2 regions of the Bacillus mexicanus genome follow, and region 1 is predicted to be linked to the other one. Evidence: predicted binding sites of a transcription regulator. Region 1 holds the regulator's gene; the other holds the start of a gene.
The links. Region 1 encodes Rex, which represses fermentation and respiration genes when NADH is low (regulators of the CRP and FNR family bind a similar motif). Its sites were predicted from a motif close to TTGTGAAATATTTCACAA; they were not measured.
Positions count from the first base shown of each region.

Region 2: the regulator Rex is predicted to act here: its motif matches at 2,733-2,750, upstream of AAGG74_RS12825 (nitrate reductase subunit alpha).

Region 1 is NZ_JBCEYV010000005.1:5,032-10,480, reverse strand. Features, by position in the region: gene groL (chaperonin GroEL) at 1-381, opposite strand, end outside; gene groES (co-chaperone GroES) at 427-711, opposite strand; gene AAGG74_RS21425 (CPBP family intramembrane glutamic endopeptidase) at 950-1,684, shown strand; gene AAGG74_RS21420 (YdiK family protein) at 1,681-1,872, shown strand; gene tatC (twin-arginine translocase subunit TatC) at 1,907-2,674, opposite strand; gene tatAY (sec-independent protein translocase protein TatAY) at 2,681-2,854, opposite strand; gene AAGG74_RS21405 (redox-sensing transcriptional repressor Rex) at 2,879-3,523, opposite strand; gene moaC (cyclic pyranopterin monophosphate synthase MoaC) at 3,520-4,032, opposite strand; gene AAGG74_RS21395 (ABC-F family ATP-binding cassette domain-containing protein) at 4,157-5,449, shown strand, end outside.
Region 2 is NZ_JBCEYV010000002.1:627,065-632,513, forward strand. Features, by position in the region: gene AAGG74_RS12825 (nitrate reductase subunit alpha) at 1-2,668, opposite strand, end outside; gene AAGG74_RS12830 (cyclic nucleotide-binding domain-containing protein) at 2,874-3,350, opposite strand; gene AAGG74_RS12835 (YwiC-like family protein) at 3,494-4,213, shown strand; gene fnr (fumarate/nitrate reduction transcriptional regulator Fnr) at 4,248-4,967, opposite strand; gene narK (nitrate transporter NarK) at 5,067-5,449, opposite strand, start outside.

The sequences.
Region 1 (5,449 bases):
GATTGCAACTGCTACAGCTTTTTCCATACCTTTACGAACGCCTACAGGATTAGCGCCTGCTGTTACGTTTTTAAGGCCTTCACGAATCATAGCTTGCGCAAGAACTGTCGCAGTTGTTGTACCGTCACCGGCAACGTCGTTTGTTTTGCTGGCTACTTCAGCAACAAGCTTAGCACCCATGTTTTCAAATGCGTCTTCAAGTTCGATTTCTTTTGCGATTGTTACACCGTCATTTGTGATTAACGGAGAACCGAATTTTTTCTCTAGAACCACGTTGCGTCCTTTTGGTCCTAAAGTTACTTTTACAGCATCAGCAAGTGCATCGACCCCGCGTAGCATTGCGCGGCGAGCTTCTTCACTAAACTTAATATCTTTTGCCATGTTTACAGTACCTCCTCGAATTTTTAAATGTTTTTTATTTAAGAATTAGCCAATAACAGCTAAAATGTCGCTTTCACGTAAGATTAAGTATTCAGTACCTTCGTATTTCACTTCAGTACCTGCGTATTTTGAGAAGATAATGCGGTCGCCCTCTTTTACTTCTAAAGCAACGCGCTCTCCGCTTTCTAACACGCGACCTGAACCAGCTGCCACGATTTTGCCTTCTTGCGGTTTTTCTTTTGCAGAATCCGGTAACACAATTCCGCTGGCAGTTTTTTCTTCAGATTCTACGAGTTCAATGACAACGCGATCACCTAATGGCTTTAACAATGTAATAACCTCCTCAATAGTATGAATATGTAATTTTAGCACTCGACACTAAAGAGTGCTAACACAATTATTATAATAAAGAATCTTACTTCCAATTTCAAGTGATAAGATAAAAAAATTTTCACGCTTACATTATTCTTTTCAGATCCCTTATCCGTTAGCTTTTTCACCCCTTATCTGATTATGTTACAATAGCTGTAGATGAACGAAACCCACTTAACAAAGGAGTACATATCATTTGCGAAAACAATATTGGTTTATTATTTTGACATATGTCATTATGCAGTTTTCTTTCATAGTCGGAATTCCCTTGTTATTTAAACTCGGCTATGCCGGAGGAAAGCCTACAAATGAAAATCTCGTGCAAGCACAAGGATTATGGTCCGTTATCAGCTTTATCGCCTGTCTCATTGTCGTTCTGCTCATCCTGAGAACTGTACCGAAAGAAACATTGCGGAACGGCCGGAAAGACTCCGTCGGACTTTCTATTCTGTGGGCGATAGCCGGTTTATTCATTGCTCTCTTCTCTCAAATGATTGCAGGCTCTATTGAATATTATGTGTTTGGTATCGGAAGAGAATCAGAAAATACACAAGCTATTCTTGATGTCATTCAGGCAGTCCCATTCATGATGGTCGTTTCTTCAATTATCGGGCCTATATTGGAAGAAATCATCTTCAGAAAAATCATTTTCGGGGCGTTGTACGAGAAAACGAATTTCTTTTTTGCAGGACTGCTCAGCTCGATTATTTTCGGAATTGTGCATGCTGATTTGAAGCACCTTCTTCTCTATACAGCAATGGGGTTTACCTTCGCTTTCTTGTATGCAAGAACAAAACGGATTTGGGTGCCGATTTTCGCCCATGTGATGATGAATACATTTGTCGTCATCACACAGCTTGAGCCTGTTCAAAAGTATCTTGAACAGCAGACCGCACAAATGCAATTGATTATTGGAGGATTATTTTTATGAGAAACCCGGTCGTTTGGGGAATGATCTATTTTGCCGTAGGGTGCATCTTTACTTATCTTGCCGCAAGCTCGCCAGGCAGCATGTGGTCATTTTACTCCATCCTTCTGATGGTATTCGCCGCTTACAACATCAGCATTTCTTTTAAGATGTTCGCTTTTTCATTTAAACTCAAAAAGAACCAGAAATAAAGAAAATCCATTTCTCACATGAGAAATGGATTTTTTATGATTGTCCAGAAGATACGTCCTGGTCGGCAGCAGTGCTTTTCTGTGCTTTTCGATAGGCGATCTTCGATATAAAAATGCTGATTTCATATAAAATCAAGAGCGGAACAGTGACCATCATATGAGACAAAAGCTCAGGAGGCGTAATCAGGGCAGCAATCACCAGCAGCGCAAAGTACGCGTACTTTCTGATTTTCGCTAAGAGCATCGGTGTCACAATGCCAAGCCTAGTCAAAAACATGAGGATAACCGGCATTTGGAACAGCAGTCCAAACGGGATCGTCAGCTGCAAAAGAAAATGAAAATATTCATTAATTCCAATCACCTGATTGACATTCAAGTCTTCAGAGATTCGCTTCATAAAATCAACAACAAAAGGAAATAAAATATAATAAGAAAAGGATAGTCCCGCTAAAAACAGCAATATAGAGATCGGAATGTAGCCGAGTGTTATTTTGCGCTCTTTCTCATAGAGGCCTGGGCTCACAAAAGCCCAAAGCTGGTAAAGAATAATCGGTGAAGTCAGGACAAACCCAATGATAAACGCGAATTGCATAAACACCACAAGCGGGTCTGTCAGATTAAACGCGTTAAGCGTAAGCTCCTTCGCTTCATCCGTTTTTTGCAGATAAACAATAATCGGCTTCGCTGCAAAAAATCCTGCGATAAAGAAAACGACAAATGCCAGCGCCACAACCAGCAGCCGTTTTCGAAGCTCAGCAATATGCTCCAGAAGCGACATTTGATTCACTTTCATACGTGTCATCCTACCTTACAGTTCTTCTTTCTTTTTTTCCTCTTCATCACTCGTTAACCCTTTCGTCGCATTTTTGAATTCACGAAGTGTGTCTCCCGCTGCTTTCCCCAATTCAGGCAGCTTTTTGGGACCGAAGATGATCAGAGCAACGATTGCGATAACAGCAAAGCTTCCAGGACCGATCGGCATATGTGGGCTCCTCCTTCCCTTTTACTAGATTTCCTCTAAAACTGAATAATGCTTCAAGAAATAAACCAGTGACTGAAGCTCTACAGCTAAATCTATATGATGAATTCGAATGTGTTCCGGCACATTCAAACGGGCCGGCGTAAAATTAAGGATGCCTTTGACTCCTAATGCGACCAATCTGTCTGTAATCGATTGAGCGGCAATGGCTGGCACTGTAAGAATGGCGACTGATTCATCTTTTACGTGTTGTTCAAGGTCATTTAGGTTAAAGACAGGCACACCGCCTACCTCACGTCCTATTTTGCTCTCATTGATATCAAAAGCCATAGAAATTTTTGTGTTATTATTTTTTGTGAAATTATAGTGAAGAAATGCCGTGCCCAGATTCCCGACACCAATCAAAATGACGTTTGTCATCTCATCCTGATCAAGTGTTTTTCGGAAAAAAGACAGCAAATAATCCACATTATATCCATATCCTTTTTTGCCAAGAGCTCCAAAATAGGAAAAATCCCTGCGAATCGTAGCAGAATCAACCTTTACGGCATCACTCAGCTCAGCGGATGATACACGCTGTTTTCCTGACGCATGCAGATTCTTTAAAAAGCGATAGTAAAGCGGCAGCCGTTTTGCCGTCGCCTGCGGAATTTTTGATTGATCCTTATTCATTTTTGGTCCCCCACATTATACTCGGATAGTTCTCTTTTAAAGTCACCGTTTTTCCCGCCAGTCTTCTCCAGCAAGAAAGTAGGACCGATGACCATGCCTTTATCAAGGGCCTTGCACATATCGTAAACAGTAAGAGCACACACCGATGCAGAAGTGAGCGCTTCCATTTCCACACCTGTACTCCCTTTTGTTTTGACTTGTGCCTTTATATGAAGTATAACTCCAGTTTCATTTATTTTCCAGTCAAATGATATATCTACTCCGCTCAGTGAAAGCGGATGGCACATCGGAATGATATTGGACGTTTGCTTTGCGGCCATTATACCTGCCACCTGTGCGACAGCCAGTACATCTCCTTTGCCGATATCGTGACTTTTTATTTTCTCGTACACTTCATTCTTCATATGTACGCTTGAAACAGCCGCCGCAGTACGGACAGTCGAAGATTTTTCGCTGATGTCCACCATCTGGGCTCTGCCCTGTTCATTAAAATGAGAAAATCCATTCATATTCAAACTCTCCTTAAAAAGATCATACACTATTTCCTTCTCTAAGCCTTTTCGTACAATGTATTGTTTGCTGACTTCTGATTCATAAGCTACACTTAACTTATTATAGCAGAGGTGAAATAATATGATGATCTTACAAGTTAATCAGCTGTCCAAATCATTTGGTGCTGATACTATTTTAAACAATATAAAGCTGGAAGTCAGAAATCGTGATCGCATCGCCATTGTAGGAAGAAATGGCGCGGGGAAATCCACCCTCCTTAAAATTATCGCAGGTCAGCTTTCATATGAAAAGGGCGAAATTATTAAACCGAAAGATATGACAATGGGATACCTTGCCCAACATACGGGCTTGGATTCTAAGCTTACCATAAAAGAAGAACTGTTGACCGTTTTTGACCACTTAAAAGCAATGGAAAAGGAAATGCGTGTTATAGAAGAAAAAATGGCAGCAGCTGCTCCAGATGAATTGGAAAGCATCATGAAAACCTATGACCGGCTTCAGCAGGAATTCAAAGATCAAGGCGGCTATCAATATGAAGCGGATGTCAGATCAGTACTGCACGGTCTCGGCTTCAGCCATTTTGACGATTCAACACAGGTGCAAAGCCTGAGCGGAGGCCAGAAAACAAGGCTTGCTCTTGGTAAACTTCTGTTAACACAGCCTGATTTGCTCATTCTTGATGAGCCGACAAACCACCTTGATATTAATACGTTAACCTGGCTTGAGCATTATTTGCAAGGCTATTCAGGCGCCATTCTCATCGTTTCGCATGACCGCTACTTTTTAGACAAAGTGGTCAACCAAGTCTACGAGGTTTCAAGAGCCGATAGTAAAAAGTATCATGGCAACTATAGCGCTTATCTCGACCAAAAAGCTGCACAATATGAGAAAGATCTTAAAGTGTATGAAAAGCAGCAGGATGAAATCGCAAAGCTTCAGGACTTCGTAGACCGAAATCTGGCGAGAGCTTCTACCACAAAAAGAGCGCAAAGCCGCCGCAAGCAGCTCGAGCGAATGGAAGTCATGTCAAAGCCGCTCGGCGATGAAAAATCTGCAAGCTTTCATTTTGATATTACAAAGCAGAGCGGAAATGAAGTCTTGCGTGTTCAGGATCTCACAATCAGCTATGAAAACCAGCCGCCGCTGTTATCAGAAGTATCGTTTATGCTCACAAGAGGAGAAAGCGCAGCGCTCGTCGGCCCTAACGGAATCGGTAAATCGACATTGCTGAAAACATTAATGGACACCTTAAAGCCAGATCAAGGAACGATCTCCTATGGCTCGAATGTCAGTGTCGGCTACTATGATCAGGAGCAGGCTGAACTGACTTCCTCCAAACGTGTCCTTGATGAGCTGTGGGATGAGTACCCCGGTCTTCCGGAGAAAGAAATCCGAACTTGTCTCGGAAATTTC
Region 2 (5,449 bases), on a different contig from region 1:
AAATGTGTTTGTAATCCCGTTCGACGACTTGAATGTTCGGCATCGTTTTTCCCGGAATAGCTTCACATTCGCCTTTGCTCCAGTCATTGATTTTACCGAACGGCTGAGCCAACTCCTGCTTCGTATCGTGAAGAAGCGGTGTCGCTACAACTTCTTTCACCGGCTCCATATCGACTTCTTCTGCCAGAACGGAAACGGCTTTTGACAGTGCTTTGAAAATATCCCAGTCCGACTTTGATTCCCACGGAGCCGAGATGGCCGGGGCGAAAGGATGAATGAACGGGTGCATATCTGTGCTGCTGAGATCGTGTTTTTCATACCATGTCGCCGCCGGCAGCACGATATCGGAATACAATGCCGTACCAGCCATTCGAAAATCAAGATTGATTAATAAGTCGAGCTTTCCTTCAGGTGCCTGCTCCCGCCATTTGATCTCTTCAGGGCGGATGCTTTCGCTGTCGTCATTCATCAAACCGTTCGTCGTTCCCAGCAGATGCTTAAGAAAATATTCATGTCCTTTTCCTGAGCTTGAGATCAGATTCGCCCGCCATACGAAGAGATTTCTTGGAAAATTGGCTTCATTATCGGGATCTTCAATCGCGAATTTCAGCTTTTTCTCTTGAAGCTGTGAGGCCACATATGCACCAACAGCTTCTGGTGTGGCTGCTCCCGCTGTTTCAGCTTCTTTGTATAGGTCAATGCCGTTTTTATCGAAAGTCGGGTAGGACGGCAGCCAGCCTAAGCGTGCTGCCATCACATTGTAATCGGCATGATGCTTGTAACGAGATGACCCAGCAATCGGTGAAGCCAAGTCACTGACGGGCTGGTCCTCATACCGCCACTGGTCTGTCGCAAAGTAGAAAAATGAGGTGCCGTTTTGCAGCTTAGGTACACTCTCCCAGTCCTTTGCATTTGCAATCGTCTGCCAGCCTTCAGCAGGACGAAGCTTTTCCTGTCCCACGTAATGGGCCCAGCCTCCGCCGTTTACGCCTTGAGCGCCTACTAGTAATACAAGATTTAATACAGCCCGGTAGATCGTGTCGGAATTGAACCAGTGGTTAATCCCTGCTCCTACGATAATCATGGACCGGCCGTCTGTATCGATCGCATTTTGAGCGAACTCTCTGGCAATCTTAATGACAGCTTCTTTTTTGATTCCTGTCATTTGTTCCTGCCATCCTGGTGTAAACGGCTGAGGATCATCATAAGAGACAGGTGATTGGTCACCGATGTCCCGGTTCACGCCGTAGTTGGCCAGTATCAAGTCAAACACAGTCGTGACACACACCTCTTCGCCGTTCAGATCCAGTTTTTTAATCGGAAGATCCCGCTCAAGCACTTTGTTTCCGTCATTTGAAAAATACGGGATGCGCACTGTGCCGATTTCGTCTTCTATTCCGAGCACAGAGAGACGGGGTTCAATCGACTCTTCGGTTTCTTCATCGATCATGTGCAGGTTCCACTTCTGCTGTCCGTCCCAGCGGGAGCCCATGGTTCCTTGCGGTATGGCAAATGTGCCTGTCTGGTCATTCCAGACCGCAGGCTTCCACTGATCATTTTTTGTCTGCCGTCCGATGTCATTCGCATGCAGAAACCGGCCCGCTGCGTATACGCCATTTTCTTTTGACAAGGTAACGAGGAATGGAAAATCCGTGTATTGCTTCGCGTATTCAATGAAACGTTCCGTCTCTTGATTCACATAAAATTCCTGCAAAATGACGTGGCCCATTGCCATCGCAAGCGCCCCGTCAGTCCCTTGACGGATACTCAGCCAGTCATCCGCAAACTTTGAGGATTCCGCAAAATCAGGACTGATCGAAATGACCTTAGCGCCTTTATAGCGGGCCTCAGCCAAAAAGTGCGCATCAGGCGTTCTCGTTAATGGCACGTTGGATCCCCATGTAATGATATAGCCTGAATTGTACCAATCACTGCTTTCCGGAACGTCCGTCTGGTCACCCCATATTTGCGGAGATGCCGGCGGAAGATCCGCGTACCAATCGTAAAAACTGAGCATAGGGCCGCCGATTAATGACATAAACCGAGAGCCTGAGGCGTGGCTGATCATGGACATGGCCGGTATCGGAGAAAAACCGACATTCCGGTCAGGCCCGTATTTCATGACTGTATACAGCAAAGAGGCTGAAATCAGCTTCAGCACTTCAGGCCATTCAGCGCGCACAAAACCGCCTTTCCCTCTTGCTTGTTTATAGGAGTTCGCTTTTTCAGGGTTTTCAACAATTGATTTCCATGCATCCAGCGGATTTTGATGCTCCTGCAATGCTTCGCGCCACAAATTGATCAGTACACTACGCACGTAAGGATATTTCACACGGAGCGGGCTGTAGATATACCATGAAAAACTGGCCCCGCGCGGACAGCCTCTCGGTTCGAAATCTGGCATATCCGGGCCTGTTGATGGATAATTCAAGTTTTGTCCTTCCCATGTGACAATTCCGTTTTTCACATAAATGTTCCAGCTGCAGGACCCCGTGCAGTTGACGCCGTGGGTGGAGCGAACGACTTTGTCGTACTGCCATCTGCTTCTGTATACATTCTCCCAATCGCGATCTTCGCGGGTGGTTTGGCTATGTTTATTTGAATGGTGTTCGATAGGAGAGAAATAATTCAATCTCCTAAACAACGGACTCATTTTCTTTTTCTTCATGAGAGTTCACTCCTTCCGAGTCAGGTGATGCTACGTTCACTATAAACAGAGACCGCAGATTTCCTTGTGAACTATGTCACACACTCCGCTTTTTTCACAAAATATTCACATTAGGGAGAAGGAAGAGCTTTTACAGGAAGTGATGAAAGCGGTATTCAGGCAGGACGCTTAAATCAATTAGCAAAAATCAAAAAACCGGCTCTATTTAAGAGCCGGACTCAGCATTTTCATCCTGTGATGTATGCAAATAGCGCAAAAATAATTGATAGGAGCAAAAGACATTTTGCTGAAGCATGGCCAAAAAATTCATTTGCAGCCGCGAGTTATAAGACATCATTTTTTTAAATATACGGTAAGGGATATTGAGAATCAGAATGTCTGAAGCGGCTTGGACTGAGATAAAAGGCGATAAATACATTTCTCCTTTTTCATCAATCGGGAACACATCGCCCTTTTCCCATAGCGCAACGGTTTTCGAGCCTTCTGGGAGCCTGCTGTCCATAAAACGGACACTGCCTTTTAATACAATATAAACAGATTGAGAATGAAGAAAGGATGGAGACTGACTGGACGATCCGCTGATAAACGTCCCGTTTTTCAGCAAGGTTTCAACAATGGATAGAGGCACTTCATTAAACATAGGAAGTTGTTTCAAAAATAATAAATAGTCACACTGTTTCATAGGAAAGCCTCCTGTGCTAAGGATAGCTTTAGTGTAGCTATATTGAACCTATATAGCAGTGATATATTTCACAACCTGTATGATGAATGTCACTTATCTGGAGGTTGGCTGCCTTTATAATAGAATAAAAAAGGAGAATTTCGATGAAAACGCTGATTCCAAAGCAGCACGGCGCATGGGCAATGCTGCTGATTCCCTTTTTACTCGGCATGGCCAAGGGCGGTCCCGTTTTCTGGCATATTCCGCTCTTTTTAGGCTGGCTTTTCCTGTACTTAGCCGTGTATCCCGTTACGCTTGCCATGAAAAAGAAACAACTCATCCCCTATCAAAAGTGGATATGTTATTACAGTGCTCCGGCCTGTTTCTTTTTGATCATTTCTGTCTTTCATATGCCGCCGCTCATCTGGATTGGTGTTTCTTTATTGCCGCTGTTTCTCATCCATATGTATTTTGCCCGCCGAAAAAACGAACGGGCGCTTGTGAATGATATCGCAGGAGTCTTGTTTTTTTGTTCGGGTGGGCTTGCGAGCTGTTGGCTGGGGACGGGAATCCTTGACGGCTCGGCTTGGTTTATCTTTTTCCAATCCGCTTTATTTTTTATCGGGAGCTCCTTTTTTGTGAAATCAATGATCCGAGAAAAGAAAAACAAAAGATTTGCATACTGGTCATGGGGATATCACCTGCTGCTCCCCTTTTTATCCGCTCTTTTCGGAGCAGGATGGGCTTTTCTCGGTTTGATTCCAAGCAGTTTGCGTGCATGGTTTTTCCACGGACGAGATTGGCCTGTGAAAACGATCGGCATTTGGGAACTCGTGAATGCCTGCTTCTTTTTTGCTGTCATGTATGTGTTGGCCACAAGATAAAAAACCCAAGGACCGCCGGCGGCCTTTGGGTTTTTTAATCAATATTGCAAATCTCCAGCGGACAATTTTCACACTCAATCTCACATCGCAAATAATCCCGTTTGTGCAAAATAATTTTTCCTGATTCGTCTATCGAAATCACCCCTTGTTTGCGGAGATCTCCCAGCATACGGTTGACGCTTTCCCTTGCCGCCGCGCAAAACTTTGCCAAATCTTGATTTGTCAGCACAATGTTAATCAGAATGCCGTCGCTTCGTTCCACTCCGTAGCTGTTTGATAAGCGGATAAGGGTCGAGTAGAGCGCTCCCTTCTTGCCATGAAGAAGCAGGTCTCTGATTTTAGACTGGATTTTTCGAAGATGGGTGCTCATCCATTTCATAAATTCAAATGTCAAAGCACCGTTTTGAATTAATTCTTTTTCCAGCTTGTTTTTATTAATGACGAGCACCTCGCCATCCTCTAGCACTTTTGCACTGAGCATATATCTCGGCTCTTCAGTGAAAAGCGTCAATTCACCGACGATATCATGCTTTTGGCAAATTCTAAGTGTCAGGTCTTTTCCGTCAGATGTCAGCTTGCCAATCTCAATGAGTCCTGATTGAATCAGGTAAAGCTCTTCTGCATCCATTCCTTCCCGAAACAAATACGTGTGTTTTTCCATTTTTCTTTTCGTGCTGATTGATTCCAGCAATTCATGCAGATCGCTGGAAATCAGATCACTATCAGATGGTCGTCGAACAGAGAGAAAATTCATGAGCTCACCTCGAAGAAAGTCACGTTGCGTATGTTTATTGTAACGTGAATTGATTGGCACCCATCGAGAAAAAAATAACAATCTTGTGAATGCCCAGTGTTAATTGACGCTCTGACTGTTTCTCTCCGTGTGCGTTTTCACTTTTTCCTGCCAATACATCCAGATGACAAGGACAAAGCTTGCTAACGCCACTTCCGAAAGCGCCATAAAACCGATCGCGTATTGGCCTGTTGCCTGAAATACACTCGCCAGGATTAACGGAGGGAAAAATCCGCCTAATCCGCCCATCGCAGACACAATCCCATTGGCAATTCCCGCTTGCTTCGAAAAGTAGAATGGCACGAGTTTAAAAACAGTTCCGTTTCCTACACCTGAGCAGACAGCGACAGTTAATGTCCCAAACGTATAAAGGCCGATCGTCGGCGAGAACGATAAGATAATGCCTGATAATGCAAGTCCTGCAAAAACGACCATCAAGATGC